One region of the Bacillus sp. AFS017336 genome, then DNA from elsewhere that is predicted to be linked to it. Evidence: riboswitches for the same ligand, from Rfam matches in the RefSeq annotation. Region 1 holds a riboswitch; each other region holds the start of a gene.
What was found. A riboswitch is a leader RNA that binds a small molecule or an ion and turns the genes downstream of it on or off. The one in region 1 is predicted to bind S-adenosylmethionine.
Positions count from the first base shown of each region.

Region 2: linked by a shared signal. The riboswitch ahead of mmuP (S-methylmethionine permease) and the one ahead of CN601_RS04795 (LLM class flavin-dependent oxidoreductase) in region 1 are both predicted to bind S-adenosylmethionine.
Region 3: linked by a shared signal. The riboswitch ahead of CN601_RS08645 (methionine ABC transporter ATP-binding protein) and the one ahead of CN601_RS04795 (LLM class flavin-dependent oxidoreductase) in region 1 are both predicted to bind S-adenosylmethionine.

Region 1 is NZ_NUCO01000010.1:103,169-108,280, forward strand. It holds gene CN601_RS04785 (histidine phosphatase family protein) at 1-13, opposite strand, end outside; gene CN601_RS04790 (ATP-grasp domain-containing protein) at 652-1,605, opposite strand; gene CN601_RS04795 (LLM class flavin-dependent oxidoreductase) at 1,621-2,670, opposite strand; SAM riboswitch class I at 2,883-2,989, opposite strand; gene CN601_RS04800 (MerR family transcriptional regulator) at 3,287-3,703, opposite strand; gene CN601_RS04805 (NAD(P)-dependent alcohol dehydrogenase) at 3,953-4,993, shown strand.
Region 2 is NZ_NUCO01000004.1:71,270-76,381, forward strand. It holds gene CN601_RS02105 (MFS transporter) at 1-708, shown strand, start outside; gene CN601_RS02110 (hypothetical protein) at 742-927, shown strand; gene CN601_RS02115 (hypothetical protein) at 1,150-1,407, shown strand; gene CN601_RS02120 (DUF5412 family protein) at 1,616-1,999, shown strand; SAM riboswitch class I at 2,189-2,295, shown strand; gene mmuP (S-methylmethionine permease) at 2,379-3,788, shown strand; gene mmuM (homocysteine S-methyltransferase) at 3,763-4,716, shown strand; gene CN601_RS02135 (hypothetical protein) at 4,994-5,112, shown strand, end outside.
Region 3 is NZ_NUCO01000017.1:58,092-63,203, reverse strand. It holds gene CN601_RS08670 (arsenate reductase family protein) at 261-617, shown strand; gene gcvH (glycine cleavage system protein GcvH) at 663-1,046, shown strand; gene CN601_RS08660 (ribonuclease M5) at 1,414-1,764, shown strand; gene CN601_RS08655 (thioredoxin family protein) at 1,780-2,103, shown strand; gene CN601_RS08650 (hypothetical protein) at 2,306-2,668, shown strand; SAM riboswitch class I at 2,746-2,857, shown strand; gene CN601_RS08645 (methionine ABC transporter ATP-binding protein) at 2,995-4,008, shown strand; gene CN601_RS08640 (methionine ABC transporter permease) at 4,010-4,678, shown strand; gene metQ (methionine ABC transporter substrate-binding lipoprotein MetQ) at 4,701-5,112, shown strand, end outside.

The DNA.
Region 1 (5,112 bases):
AAGTCTTTTTCATTTGCATCCCCCTATTTGAATGTTAATAGAATATTTCCATAATCAAGTCCTCAGGAAAAGAGCCAATTGAACTTCTTTAAAATTCAAATCAACTTACAATCTTATATTATCAATATATTAAATTTAATCGTTAGCATATTCCTCTCAATTAATTGCCTATTTCTCTTAATTCGAAAAATGCTTTGATATTTTTTCTATTCTATTGAATTAAATTTAAACGAACTTTTTTTCGTGTGAGTGCTTTGTTGATTTATCGAAGGGATGGTTATTTTCCTTAAACTTTTCATTTCTAGCTGATTGTTTGTTTCATTCTTTCTATAGATTAGTAGCTGATTCTTACCCATTTTTCCCTAGAATTAGAAAGAATTAAGTCAAATTTGCTTATTTATATTTGAAAGCGACCGTTATTGCTTAATTTTTCAGACGATATACCCTAACCGGTATTGGTATTTGTTCATTTTAATTGCGATTCCCCACTTTTATTTGCGATTCTCTGATTTTATTTGCGTTTCCTCATTTTTAATTGCGATTCTCTGATTTTATTTGCGATTACCCACTTTCTCTTCACAGTCTCCAATAAAAAAAAGCCCAAACCTGATCTATCATAGGTTTGGGCCTTTAGCGATTCACTACACTAAATTAAGCATTTACTTTAGTGTAATTTTCTTCTAACGTTTTCTTTAAATATAAAGCTACTTCGAGCATTCCAAATTTCCCTGATTTTTCTTCTGCATCAGAATTATAGTTTGTGTTTGTATTGATATCGTAAGTATAAATTTCACCTTCAGCATTTCTTATAAATTCGATTCCAGCAATTTGGATACTGTTTTTAGCTAGAACTTCTTTATATTTAGTTAAAATTTCGTCATCAAATCCTTCAATGACTTGGAACTTAGGTTTTTCTTCTACTTCTTCACCTACTGGACAGAATAAATCTCCAATTTGGCATGCGTCTGCTGGACAAAGTTCAAATCCTTCTGAAGTATCAACTTTAACAGCATAAACAAAGTTTCCACCTACAAACTCACAACGAGTGATGTAGCTTTCTGGGGATAGAATGTATTCTTGAATAAGTGTAATGCCATCGACTGGCTCTTCGAAAGTAGGACCTTCCACATAAGCTTTTAATGCTTCTACACTATGGAATAATTGAACACCTAATCCTTTACCAGCACGATTATGCTTTGTGATAAATGACTGTCCTTCAAATTTTTCAGCTGCATTAATAATATTTTGTTTTCCAACAGCTGCAATTGTTTTTGGTGTCTTTACACCATATTTATTTAATTCTAAGTATTGTAAAACCTTACTAACTTCTAGCTTTAAAGCGCTTGTTCCATTTAATACAGTACGCCCATGTGCTTCAAGCCAAGCTAATACTTGCCCTGTAAATTCAGCTGCAAAACGATGATCACGTGTATGAGAAGAAGCGCTCATTCGACTGTAGAATATTCCTTCTGGTGGTGCTGCTGATAAATCAACCGTTCCTTCATCTAAGTGCCATTCTTCATAAGGAACACCTAGCTCCTCTAATCTTTTTGTTAAATGTACTGTCCATTCACTATTTTCATGTATAACGTATACTTTGCTCATTTTTATTTCCCCTATCTAGCTATTTATTAAACTACGTTTTTGTTCTACTAAAGGCATAACTTGCTTAGAAAAGCGTTCCATTTCCTCTAGTTGAGGAGAGAATTGTAATAATAGCAAGTCTAAGCCCGCTTCTTCGTATTGTAAAATTCGTTCTGCAATTTGTTCAGGTGTTCCAACTAAGTTTGGTCGTAACCCACGATTTGAAACCGAATAATCTTGTAATTGTATTTGTTGCTCTAATTGTGATTTTGTTGTGAAATCTTTAAAGCCTGCATAGCCGCTAGATTCCTTCACGGTTGTAATTTTTTCAAGCTCTGCAAAAGCTTCTTCTTCTGTATCGCGGCAAATAACATAAGCTGCCATACCGAAAGAACTAAATGGTGCATTAGTAGTTTGTTCGCGGCGTACTTTCATATCATTTATTTTTCGAGCAATCTCTTCAACTGTTCCACCGTGCATCACATAAGCATCACATTTTTCAGCAATTGTTTGCTTACCTTTTTCACTTTCACCTCCAGCATAAAGAAGTGGATTAGGTCTTTGAACAGGTTTTGGAGCAAGCTTCGATTCTTTTAAATCATAAAATTGACCAGAATAATTGAAGGTTTCTTCTGTCCATAACCCTTTTAGAACATCAATAAACTCTTCAGTTCGCGCATAACGCTCATCGTGCTCTGTAAAAACGCCCCCGTATTGACGTGCTTCCTCTGCCCACCAAGCTGAAACTACGTTTAACGTAAAACGGCCATTACTGATTTGATCAATATTTGCTGCCATTTTCGCTGTTACAGCTGGATTATGAAAACCTGGGCGTATCGCTGTCATAATTTCAATTTTTTCTGTCACTGCCGCTAGAGCAGCTGCGGTCGACCAAGCTTCAAGTGAATCATGTTCCGGTCCTTTTATATCATTTAAATATAATTCAGCTATTAAAGTAGTTGAGTAACCCCATTTTTCTGCTGATTGAATAACTTCTTTTGCATAATCAAAGGTTGGTGGCATCTTTTCATCGTCCACATTTCTTAACCATCCCCCAAAAATCGGTAACCAAAAACCATACTTCATTTCTATTCTCTCCCTTATTATTCAAATAAACAAGTTTTCCTATCAACTAAGTTGGAATTTTGTTTAAATAAAAAATTTTATAAAAGTAAGTTAAAAACAAATTCCATAATATTTTGTAGATTGATTAAGAGATCCCCCCTGTAATTGAGAAGTATATAAAAACACAAAAAGCCTCTTTCATTCAGAAAGAGGCATCGGAAACGATTGTTTTCGACTTATCTATCAGAATGATTTCATTCTGCAGGAAGTGGCACCGTTCCTTTTCAAGGAGGTTGCCGGACGTCATAGGGCCTGATCCCTCGGTCACTCTCGATAAGTTTCTATTATGTAATTTCATTAATTGAATAATAAGTCCTAGTAAACTGATTGTCAATATCGGATTTTAAATTCCCTTTAAGTGATAACGCTTTCATCGTTGGCGTTATTAGAAAAAATAAAATTTTATAAATTTTTTATAATATATAATAATTGTTTGTTTACGAGTTGGGATTTGCCTTTACATTGTGTAGATGTTTAGATTTTTGGAGTCATCGATCCACAACAAAATCAGTTGACTCTAAAAAAATAATGACCACCACGATTCATAACTCATTTATGAATCGGTGGGGGCTTTTGGTTACTGACAATTCAAAGTTTCTTTTTTATTGTTCTTTAAACTATTTTCCGTTCCGGCTTCTAAAGCAATTTGATAATATGAACATTTGTACTCGATAATTTCCATTGTTTTTTTTAATTGTTCCATCTGTGCTTCTACATTCGCTTTTCTTTCCATAAACATGTCAAATCTTAATTGTAATGTGGAATCCCCATCAGAACACCATTCTATGAAATTTTTAATTTCCTTTATTGGCATCCCTGTAGATTTCAGACATTCAATTATTTTTAACGCCTCTATATCAGATTCTTTAAAAACTCGTATACCACTGGTTGTCCGTTCTACAAAAGGCATAAGCCCTTCTTTGTCGTAGTATCGCAAAGTATATACCGTAAGATTCAATGCTTTTGCTACTTCCCCAATTGAATATGTCTTCACATTAATCCCTCTTTCCTAAGCATTAGACCTCGAGTTAACTCTATTATTATGAAGGGATTTTATCACGTTATTTTTTTTATGTCATATAAAAAGAAACGTGGATTCCTCAAAATCGCTTGACCTAGAGTTAACTCGAGGGATTATGATGATTGTGCAAGAGAATAAATTTAGGGTAAAAATGCATGTAAAGTTTAACCTGAGTGATTTGTTTTGTTCTCTATCAAAATATTTTTTTAGGAGGTTTTATTTATGATAACTGCAAAAGCAAGAGCTGTAGATGGTCCTGACAAGTCCTTTCGAGCTGCTGAGATTAAGCGACGTGATCTTGATTTAAATGATGTTCTAATTGAAATAAAATACGCTGGAATTTGCCATTCTGACATTCATACTGCCCACGGGGAATGGGGTCATGTGCACTATCCACTCGTACCAGGACATGAAATTGCCGGAATAGTAACGGATGTAGGAACAGAGGTAACGAAATACAAGGTTGGCGATCGTGTTGGTGTTGGTTGTATGGTAGACTCATGCGGCGATTGTGAAAACTGCCGTAAAGGTGAGGAACAATACTGTCTTAAAGGAAATACACCTACTTATGCTGGTGTTGACAAATACGGCGAGCCAACTCAGGGTGGCTACTCAACCCACATCGTTGTAACAGAAGATTTCGTGGTTAAAATACCTGATAATATTGAACTTGATGTTGCTGCACCTTTACTTTGTGCAGGTATTACTACATATTCTCCATTAAACCATTGGGGAGCAGGGCCTGGTAAGAAGGTCGCTGTTATTGGAATGGGTGGACTTGGGCATATGGCAGTTAAAATTGCACATGCACTCGGTGCAGAGGTAACCGTTCTGTCACAAACATTGAACAAAAAAGACGACGGTTTACAATTTGGAGCAAGCCACTATTATGCTACAAACGATCCAGAAACATTTAAAAATCTTGCAGGAACTTTTGATTTAATTATTAACACTGTAAGTGCAAAAATAAATATGGATGCTTATTTAAGGCTACTCAATCTAGATGGTACGCTAGTAAATGTCGGTGCCCCAGCAGAGCCGTTATCCCTAAGTGTTTTTTCACTTATAGGTCATCGTCGTTCATTTGCAGGATCTATGATTGGAGGAATTCGTGAGACTCAAGAGATGTTAGAATTCTGTGGAAAACATAACATTGTCCCTAACATTGAAGTTATTTCTGCCGATCAAATTGACGAAGCATACAAGCGAGTTTTAGCATCAGATGTGAAATATCGATTTGTCATCGACACAAGCACAATTTAATAGTTTTTCAGAGATGTTTCAAAAGCATAGTCTTTGAAACATCTTTTACTATAGACTGGCAAAAGAAATAACTTATTTAAAATCTTGAGATGTAGCCTTTAATGATAATCGACTAACTG
Region 2 (5,112 bases), on a different contig from region 1:
CCTACATATGAACAACAGGATCAAAACACAGTAATCCCTAACAAAGTTTCATGGAAGCAGTTTTTTCCACATATTTTCTCTAAAAATTTTATGTTTACGGTAATTTGTGCAGGATGTGCTTATTGGCTATTGTCTGTGCAATCGGTTTGGTTTCCAGCATATTTTTCAAAAATTCAACATTTTGAAGGCAAAACATTAAAATTGGCAGTATCTTTACCATTCCTCTTTGCTGCTATTTGTCAAATTGGAGTTGCCCTAATTTCCGATCGTATTTATCGCAAAACAGGAGATATTCGCAGGAGCAGAATAAATCTTGCAGGTAGTTCAATGGTTTTATCAGGTATTTGTTTATACATTGGAAGTATCGCGGATTCAAGTGGTATTGCCATTTTTTGCTTCATCCTTGCACCGGGCTTTGCGATTGTGATTTTATCGCTCGCACCAGCAATGCTTATGGAGTTCTTTTCTCCTAAAAATATCGGGAAAGCACAAGGGACGTATGTTGCTCTATCAAGTTCAACAAGTATTATTGCCCCAGTAATATTCGGCAACTTTATAGAAAAGTCTGCATCCGAGGCAATTGGGTATGGATATGGGTTCCTAATAACCGCATTAGTTATGTTTGTTTTTGGATTATTATTTTGGATTACAGTACGCCCAGCGAAACAAACTAATGCTACTGTAAATATCGGTGAACAAGTCATTTAATCATAAACATAATTTAATTGAGGAGGAAAATACATGTGCAAATTTAAAAAAGACATTAATGGGATCGATTGTTGTGTAGAATGTAATGAAGAATTATCCATTATGGAGCGAAATCGCAGTAATTGTTGGAGTTGTCAAGATAAGGTAACCGAAACATACTCAGACGATCATATAGAAATGGAGGATAAAGTAAGAACTGCAAAACAGATTAATTTTTGAAAATAAAAGGATATAGTTTTTAAGAGGACCCTACTACCCTATTAAAAACAATATGAAAGAGAAGCTCTGCATTCAATTTGAATGTAGATGCTTCTCTATTTTTAATTTGCCTCTGTTTAAGTGGATGATTTTCTTATTCAAGTACATGGAAGTTTATGGAACAGGGATTTCAGTAAATCATGCCGAATAATATCTAGTAAATTAATACTTAAGGAGAAAAAAATGAAAAAGATTATCAAATATGTAGTATTATCACCCATAATTTTTTATTTACTTTTAATACTTTTAGTAAAATGTGGATTTGACGAGTATAATGCATTTGGTTTTACACTTTCAATATTTTTAGGTGCTATTATTGGTCTATTAGTAATGATTTATAAAAGACTTTCAAAAGATACACTAGAAACTGATAAAGTAAAAGCTGCTTATGATCATTACCGGAAAGAAAAAGGAGTTAAAAATCAACTAGAGGAAATTTAATGAACTCTTATACGACTAACACAATGCTTTAGTTGAACAACGTGATCGATGATATTGTCGGTCTTTTTTTATTGTACAAAATGGCAGTTTAGATAGATGAAAGAGGCTTAGAAATATAGTTAAATAATCTGCAAAAGAAGGAAAAATTTTCCTCTAAATAGAAATGAATATACTTAGATATCAATTTTTATAGGGAGAATTTTAAATTATGATTAAACGAAAAGTAGTCATATACACTATTATTGTAATTTCTGTATGCATTAGTGCTTTTTATTTTTTAAATTCTAATCAGACAAACTCAATTACAGCATTGGAGGATGTCAATGTTAAAAACCTTGATATAATTAAACAAATTGAATCTCCTGACAAGAAACATAAACTAACGATTTATTTAAATGGCGGAGTATTTATGAAGTCAGATTATAGTTATATTGGTCAGTTGAGTTCTAAAGACAAGAAGGAAAAAGAAAGATTTATATTGTGGTTACCAGGTGAACCTTTTAGTATTCAATGGATCAATAATAAAGAAATATTAGTGAATCAGAACCAAATTAATATCAACAGTGAAACCTATGATTTCAGAAATATGTAAAGTCTTATTGAGCTAACGCAGTGCATTAGTTCAATAACAATCGGCTGCTTCGGCGGCCGTTTTTTATTCAACAAAATGGCAGATTAGTTGCATAAGATATGATAATAAGTTAATAATTAATAATTTTTTAAAAAAACAGAATTATCTTGACAATTATCGAATGGATTGATATGGTTATAAAAAAAATATTTCTTATCCAGAGAGGTGGAGGGACTGGCCCTTTGAAGCCTCAGCAACAGGTCTACTTAAGTAGACACTGTGCTAATTCCAGCGGGTGATAACCTGATAGATGAGAGCTTTCGTTTTTATTTGTCAGTAGCGCACTCTTTTTTAGAGTGCGTTTTTGTTTTTTCTGGATAGTAACTAAAGGAGAGTAGGAATGGGGAACAAAAATGGGCAAGAATTTCAAAGGAACATGCAAGCACGTCATTTAGTCATGCTATCACTTGGTGGGGTGATTGGAACTGGCTTATTCTTAAGCTCGGGCTACACTATTCAACAAGCTGGCCCGTTTGGAACAATACTATCCTATCTGATTGGTGCGCTAGTGGTTTATCTAGTTATGCTGTGTTTAGGAGAGCTTTCCGTACATATGCCTGAAACTGGCTCATTTCACAGTTATGCAGTTAAATACATTGGACCGGCTACAGGGTATACAGTAGCCTGGTTGTATTGGTTAACTTGGACTGTTGCTTTAGGTTCTGAATTTACAGCCGCAGGATTACTTATGAAGCGATGGTTTCCATCGATTAATGTTTGGATATGGAGTGCTATTTTTGCCATTTTGATCTTTGTATTAAATGTCATGACTGTTAAATTTTTCGCCGAATCAGAATTTTGGTTTTCATCGATAAAGGTTATAGCTATTGTGATTTTTATTGTTTTAGGAGCAGCGGCAATGCTAGGGTTTCTTCCGATGAGTCATTCAAAAGCAGCACCATTATTTTCTAATTTTACAAGTGGAGGTTTATTTCCTCATGGTGCTACGGGCATTATAATGACCATGCTTGCGGTTAATTTTGCTTTTTCGGGAACAGAATTAATAGGCATTGCAGCTGGAGAAACCGCGAACCCGGAAAAAATGATACCGAAGGCCATTCGAACTACTCTGTGGAGATTGATCATCTTTTTTGTAGGAACGATTTTTGTTTTATCTGCGTTATTGCCTATTTCCGATGCTGGTGTATTAGAGAGCCCTTTTGTTGCAGTTCTAGAACGAATTGGGGTGCCATATTCAGCTGACATAATGAATTTCGTTATCTTAACAGCTATTTTATCTGCGGCAAACTCAGGCCTTTATGCCTCTTCTAGAATGCTTTGGTCACTTGCTAATAAGAATACGATATCTCCGATTTTTGGAAAAATGACGAAGCAAGGTGTTCCAATTAACGCCGTCATTTTCAGCATGGTGGGTGGAGCTTTGGCTTTGCTCTCAAGTATTGTGGCACCAGATACTGTCTATATCGTACTTGTTTCCATTTCCGGTCTAGCAGTAGTTGTAGTTTGGATGAGTATTAGTGCTTCCCAGTTCCTATTTCGCAGACAATTTTTGAAAGAAGGAAATTCTGAAAAGGACTTGATTTATCGCACACCACTGTATCCATTAGTACCAATTGCTTCTTTTATCCTTTGTCTGGCATCGTGTATTGGAATTGCATTCGATCCAACACAGAGAATTGCCTTATATTGCGGCATACCGTTTATTTTGTTTTGCTATGGAAGTTATTATCTAACAAAAAATTTAAAAAAGAGGGGCGTAGATTATGTCGAACAAAGTCAATCCAATTGATGCTATTTTATCCCAACATTCCATTATGCTTCTTGACGGAGCATTAGCTACAGAATTGGAGGCGCATGGATGTAATTTGGACGATCCCCTTTGGTCGGCACGTGTGTTACTAGAAAATCCGGAACTTATTTATCAGGTTCATTCGGACTATTTTCGTGCTGGTGCGGACTGTGCCATAACAGCAAGCTATCAAGCTACTATTAGTGGTTTTTCCGCGCGTGGAATACAAGAACAGGAAGCTTTGGAATTAATTAAGAAAACGGTGTTACTTGCAAGAAGGGCAAGAGATGATTTTTGGAAGGAAAATAAGCAAACGAATAGGCCTAAACCATTGGTTGTTGCATCGGTTGGGCCGTACGGGGCTTACCTTGCAGATGGTTCAGAGTATGTAGGCAACTATGGTGTGACAGATAAAACATTAGCAGACTTTCACCGTTCGAGAATGTCAGCGTTAATTGAAGCAGGTGCAGATCTATTGGCATTTGAAACGATCCCTTCCTTGCAAGAAGCAAGAGTATTAGATACATTATTACGTGAGTATCCAGAAACATATGCGTGGCTTTCCTTTTCGTTAAAAAATGAGAAAGAGATTAGTGAAGGTATGAAACTCGTAGAGTGTGCACGAGTTTTTGAGAAAAGTGAACAAATTGTAGCGATAGGCATCAATTGTGCGCCAGTAACCGTTGTGACTGGTGCAATACAAGAGTTGAGGGCAAACACCAAAAAACCGATTATTGTTTATCCAAACTCTGGTGAAACTTATAATCCAGAAACAAAAACATGGAATGGTCATGAACAATGTAATGTGTTGGATATTCAATCTGAAGAATGGTACCAAGCAGGTGCACGTTTAATAGGTGGATGCTGTAGAACGACACCTTATCATATTGAGGAGATATCGAACAAGTGGCGTTCTTCCGAGTATTGAACCAATTGAAGGTGAAGCGTAATTAAAGATAACAAAGAGGTTAATTTAGTTATTCAAAAAATAGTTCATATTTCTGAAAGTTATTGAACTAACGCATGCTTTAGTTCAATAACAATCGGCTGCTTCGGCGGTCGTTTTTTTATTCAACAAAGTGGCAGTTTAATTGAACAGAATTAGTAAAGTTTTTTTATTCGGAATCCGAAAAATATGGTAAGTTTATATCATGTTACATAACAATATCGAATTACTTTTTGAAGGGAAAAAAGGGGAATCAACCATGAATAATTTAAAGACTATATTTTCAATCGAATGGAAAAGAATGGGAATTATTTTGCTATTTACTTTAGTGGTAGTTACAAAATGGTCAGAACATGATTACGATTTTTACTTTTGGTT
Region 3 (5,112 bases), on a different contig from region 1:
TCCCATGGATTGTGCCATACTAGTATAAGTTGAGTTATATTTAAGTGATTAGTCGAAGGTTTTTGGGAATTACCATGGTATTTTAGAATAATATATGATTTTTTGTTAAAAAATGTATCAAAACACGAACGTTCTACTAGTGAAACGTGATTATTATGCTATAATATTGATGTGCGACAAATTATTACAGAATTTTCGAACGGAAGTATTTTAACTCGCATATTCCCTGTGATAAAATAGAATTTGGGAGGAGTTGCTAAATGAGTATCATTTTTTATACATATCCAAAATGTGGAACTTGTCGAAAAGCTGCTTCATGGCTAAAAGAACATAATATTACAGTAGAAGCAATTGATATTACATTAAATCCACCTTCAAAGGAATTACTTGCTGATATTTATAAAGCAAGTGGACTTTCTATAAATAAATTATTTAATACAAGTGGCGTTAAATATCGTGAGCTTGGATTGAAGGATGTTATTCCAACAAAAACTGAGGACGAGCTATTAGAACTACTAAGTTCCGATGGTAAATTAATTAAAAGACCTCTAGTTTTTAATGGAGATCAAGCAACAGTTGGTTTTAATGAAGAAGTATTTGAAAAAGTTTGGTTATAAAATAACTATAAAATTTAAGGTAATTAATCAGAGGAGGATTTCACAATGTCAATTCCAAAGGAACTACGTTATTCAGAAGAACATGAGTGGGTAAAAGTTGAAGGTAATAAATACTATATCGGTATTACTCATTTTGCTCAATCAGAGCTTGGAGATATCGTATTTGTTGAGCTACCAGAAGTAGGCGACGATCTTACTATCAATGAGCCATTCGGTAGCGTTGAGTCTGTAAAAACAGTATCTGAACTTTATGCTCCAATCAGCGGTAAAGTAATTGAAGTAAATGCTGATCTAGATGAAAATCCTGAATTCGTAAACGAATCTCCTTACGAAAAAGCATGGATGGTAGTTGTTGAAGCTACAAACGCTTCTGAACTTGATGAGTTAATGACTGCTGGTCAATACGAAGAAATGATTAACCAAGACTAATTATCTTACATTAAGCGTCCTTTTGGGGCGCTTTTATTTATAGAAATTTCATTGATAAAACATCAAGACAAGTTGGATGATTCAGAGCGGCGTTATACTAGGCAGTAATTAGAATCGCAAACAGTTGAAGTAACGAAGAACGCGTGCGTTTGCCAATAGTCTGAAGTGTCCACATGGGTGTTTTTTTAAATTTATGTGTATAATTGCAGTAATAAAGCTTAACTTATTTACATAAAACATAATTTAAAGGGACATTTTCATTTAGGGAAAAAAAGGAAACAACAAAGGGAAAATCGAATATACTATATACAAAAGATTTTTAGTCAAAAGTTTTTGAGTCCTATACATTAGGTGATGCCCAGTGAATATTGAAGATCAAAGAAAAGTTATCATTGTCGAAGGTACTACTGATAAGAGAAAAATACAGACGATTATAAAGGAGCCTGTAGATATTATCTGTACGAATGGTACAGTTGGTACTTCAAAGCTAGATGAGCTTGCTGAAATGTTAGATTTAAGAGAAATTTATGTGTTAGTCGATGCAGATGAGGCTGGTGAGAAGCTTAGAAGATTGTTAAAAAGAGAATTTCCACAGGCTGAACATCTGTACATTGATCGAAGTTATCGAGAAGTAGCAACAGCTCCAAGTCAACATTTAGCAAGTGTATTATTAGGAGCGGATATTTCAGTATTTACGGATTATTTACGAACAAATTAAAGAGGAATAATGATCATGCAGCAATGGACAAAGACAGATTTAATGCAAAGAATACAGTCAAAAGAGACTACCGTGATTTATATATATACCGCAATGTGTGGTACATGCCAAGTAGCATCAAAAATGCTAGAAATTGTTAACGAGATTCTGCCGAATTTACCAATGAGTAAGGTAAATATTAATGAAATTGTGGAGGAAGCTCAAAGCTGGAAGATCGAAAGTGTACCTTGTTTACTTATTTTTGAAAATGGGGAAATGAAACAAAAAATCTACGCTTTCCAATCTGTTCCATATTTACATGAACTGTTAAAAAAATATAATTTATATATTAAACGATGAGCGCATTCAAAATGATGCGCTCTTTTTTAATTGCCTTAAACTATTTCCTGTTTTTAGACATATTTCTCGGGAAATGAGTTGAATTGTGTAGAAATAATATTAAATAATAGATTTTTATCAAGTAAATGTCGAGCGAAATATAAAGAACACACCTCTAATCTATGAGAAAATAGATTAAAGAATCCAAAAAGAGGTGTTTAAGATGGAAATTAAGGAGTGGGTTGGACAAGCTAAAAACTTATTTATAAAAAAAGAATATTTACAAATTATTTTACCAATTGAAGAAAAAATAGTAGAGTTTAACGGAATAAATGAAAAACTATTTGTTAGATTTAGCAAAAAGGCACCTTTTATTGAGGTAATCGATCGCTCAATACCTCAACTTAGAGTTAACTTTACAAAAGATGGATGGGAATCGCTATATTCAGGTTCGCAGAGATTAAGTCTATTGTTAAAGCTAAAGGATGCTTCATTTGATGGGAATTACCGCTTATTACTACTGATTGAAACAATTTTTCAATATACAAGTGTAGAAAGTGATAAAAAACTTTTGGAAAATTGTTGACAACTTGTGTCTAAGTTTGTAGAATTGGACTTACGTTAAAGAAATACGTTAAACAACTTAATATATCGTAAGATTAACTCTTATCGAGAGAGGTGGAGGGACTGTGCCCTATGAAACCCAGCAACCGTCAATGATCGTCATTGAAATGGTGCTAATTCCTGCAAAGCAAATTGCTTTGAGAGATGAGAGAAAGGAATACTTTTTGTATGTAAAACCTTTCTGCTCATGTGAGTTGAAAGGTTTTTTTGTATTATGCGACTAAAAAAGTACGTTCTTACAAAAAATTGAAGAATGAGTTGTTAGAATGTTTTGAAAGGAGAACTAGTATGATTCAAATAAATAATGTAAGTAAAATATACAAGGGTAAAAAAGGCACAGTTACCGCGGTACAAAATGTATCGTTAACGATTAGTGCAGGTGAGATTTTTGGCATGATCGGATATAGCGGCGCAGGGAAAAGTACGCTATTACGTATGCTAAACGGACTTGAATCACCAACATCAGGTGAGGTTATTATTAATGGTCAATCTATTTCGAAATGTTCATCTAGTCAATTAAGAAAAGCAAGACAGAAAATAGGAATGATTTTCCAACATTTTAATTTATTATGGTCAAGAACTGTATTAGAAAATATACTTTTCCCACTTGAAATTGCTAAAGTACCTAAACAGGAAAGCATTACTCGTGCGAAGGAATTAGTCAAACTAGTGGGACTTGAAGGAAGAGAAAATGCTTATCCTTCTGAACTAAGTGGTGGACAAAAGCAACGTGTTGGAATTGCAAGAGCATTAGCTAATAATCCAGATGTTCTTTTATGTGATGAAGCAACTTCTGCATTAGATCCAGAAACTACTGATTCAATCTTAGCTTTGCTTACAAATATTAATAAGCAGTTAGGTATTACGATTATTCTAATCACACATGAAATGCATGTTATCCAGAAAATTTGCCAACGAGTTGCCGTAATGGAAAATGGACAAGTTGTAGAAGAAGGCCATGTTGTAGATGTATTTACACGTCCTAAACAATCAATTACGAAGAAATTTGTAAAGCAAATTAAAGGCACAGATGAAGAATTGGACAATGAAGTGATTTCTAAAAGTGTTGGGAATGATAATACTTACAAGCTAACGTTTAAAAATGGACAAGCAGACCAACCGCATATTTCTGAAGTAGTAAAACACTTTGAAATTGAAGTTAATATTTTGCAAGGGAAAATTGTTCAAACCGCTGAAGGATCTTATGGGACTATGAAAATTCAACTTGTTGGTGATAGAAATAACATCAAAGAGGCAATTTCTTATTTAGAATCAAAACAAGTTGAAGTGGAGGTAGCATAAGATGGCACAACTTTTTCAAAATGTCGATTGGGAAGCGATGCGAATAGCCACTCAAGAAACATTATTTATGACAGTTATAGGTGCGGTGGCAACGTTTATTTTTGGAATAATAATCGGTTTATTCTTATTTTTAACTAGTAAAGACCAACTTCTTGAAAATAAATTTTTTAATACAATCCTAGCAGCGTTTGTAAATATTTTTCGTTCAATACCGTTTATCATATTAATCATTTTACTAATTCCATTTACAATCTTTATTCTTGGTTCAATGCTTGGTGCAAAAGCAGCATTACCTGCACTTATAATCGGTGCTGCACCATTCTACGCAAGAATGGTTGAAATAGGCTTACGTGAAATAGATAAAGGTGTAATTGAAGCTGCAAGAGCAATGGGAGCTAGTACTTTCACAATCATCGTAAAAGTGTTAATTCCAGAAGCGTTACCAGCAATTATTTCAGGTTTAACTGTTACTACTATTGCAATTGTTGGTTATACAGCAATGGCAGGTGTAGTAGGTGGTGGTGGACTTGGTAACTTAGCATTTATGGAAGGGTACCAACGTTCAAATAACGAAGTTACATTTGTTGCGACAGTTATTATTTTATTAATCGTGTTTATTCTTCAATTTATTGGTGATTTAATTACAACAAAAATAGATAAAAGAGCTTAATGATATTAGGGAGGAAACGACAATGAAATTCAAAAGAATCGCAGGCGTTTTAGGAGCAGGTGTATTAGCATTATCTTTAGCAGCATGTGGTGCTAATAGTAAAGATAAAGAATTAGTAGTAGGTGCATCAAATGTACCTCACGCAGTTATTTTAGAACAAGCTAAACCAATTCTTAAAAAAGAAGGAATTAACTTGAAAATTGTTAAATTCCAAGATTATGTTTTACCAAATAAGGCATTAGCTTCAAAAGAATTAGATGCAAACTATTTCCAACACATTCCTTATTTAGAGTCTCAAATGAAAGAAAATGGTTATAAATTTGAAAACGCTGGTGGTATTCACATCGAGCCAATCGGTGTTTACTCTAAAAAATATAAGAGCTTAGATGATCTACCAGATGGAGCTAAAATCATCATGAGTAGCTCTGTAGCTG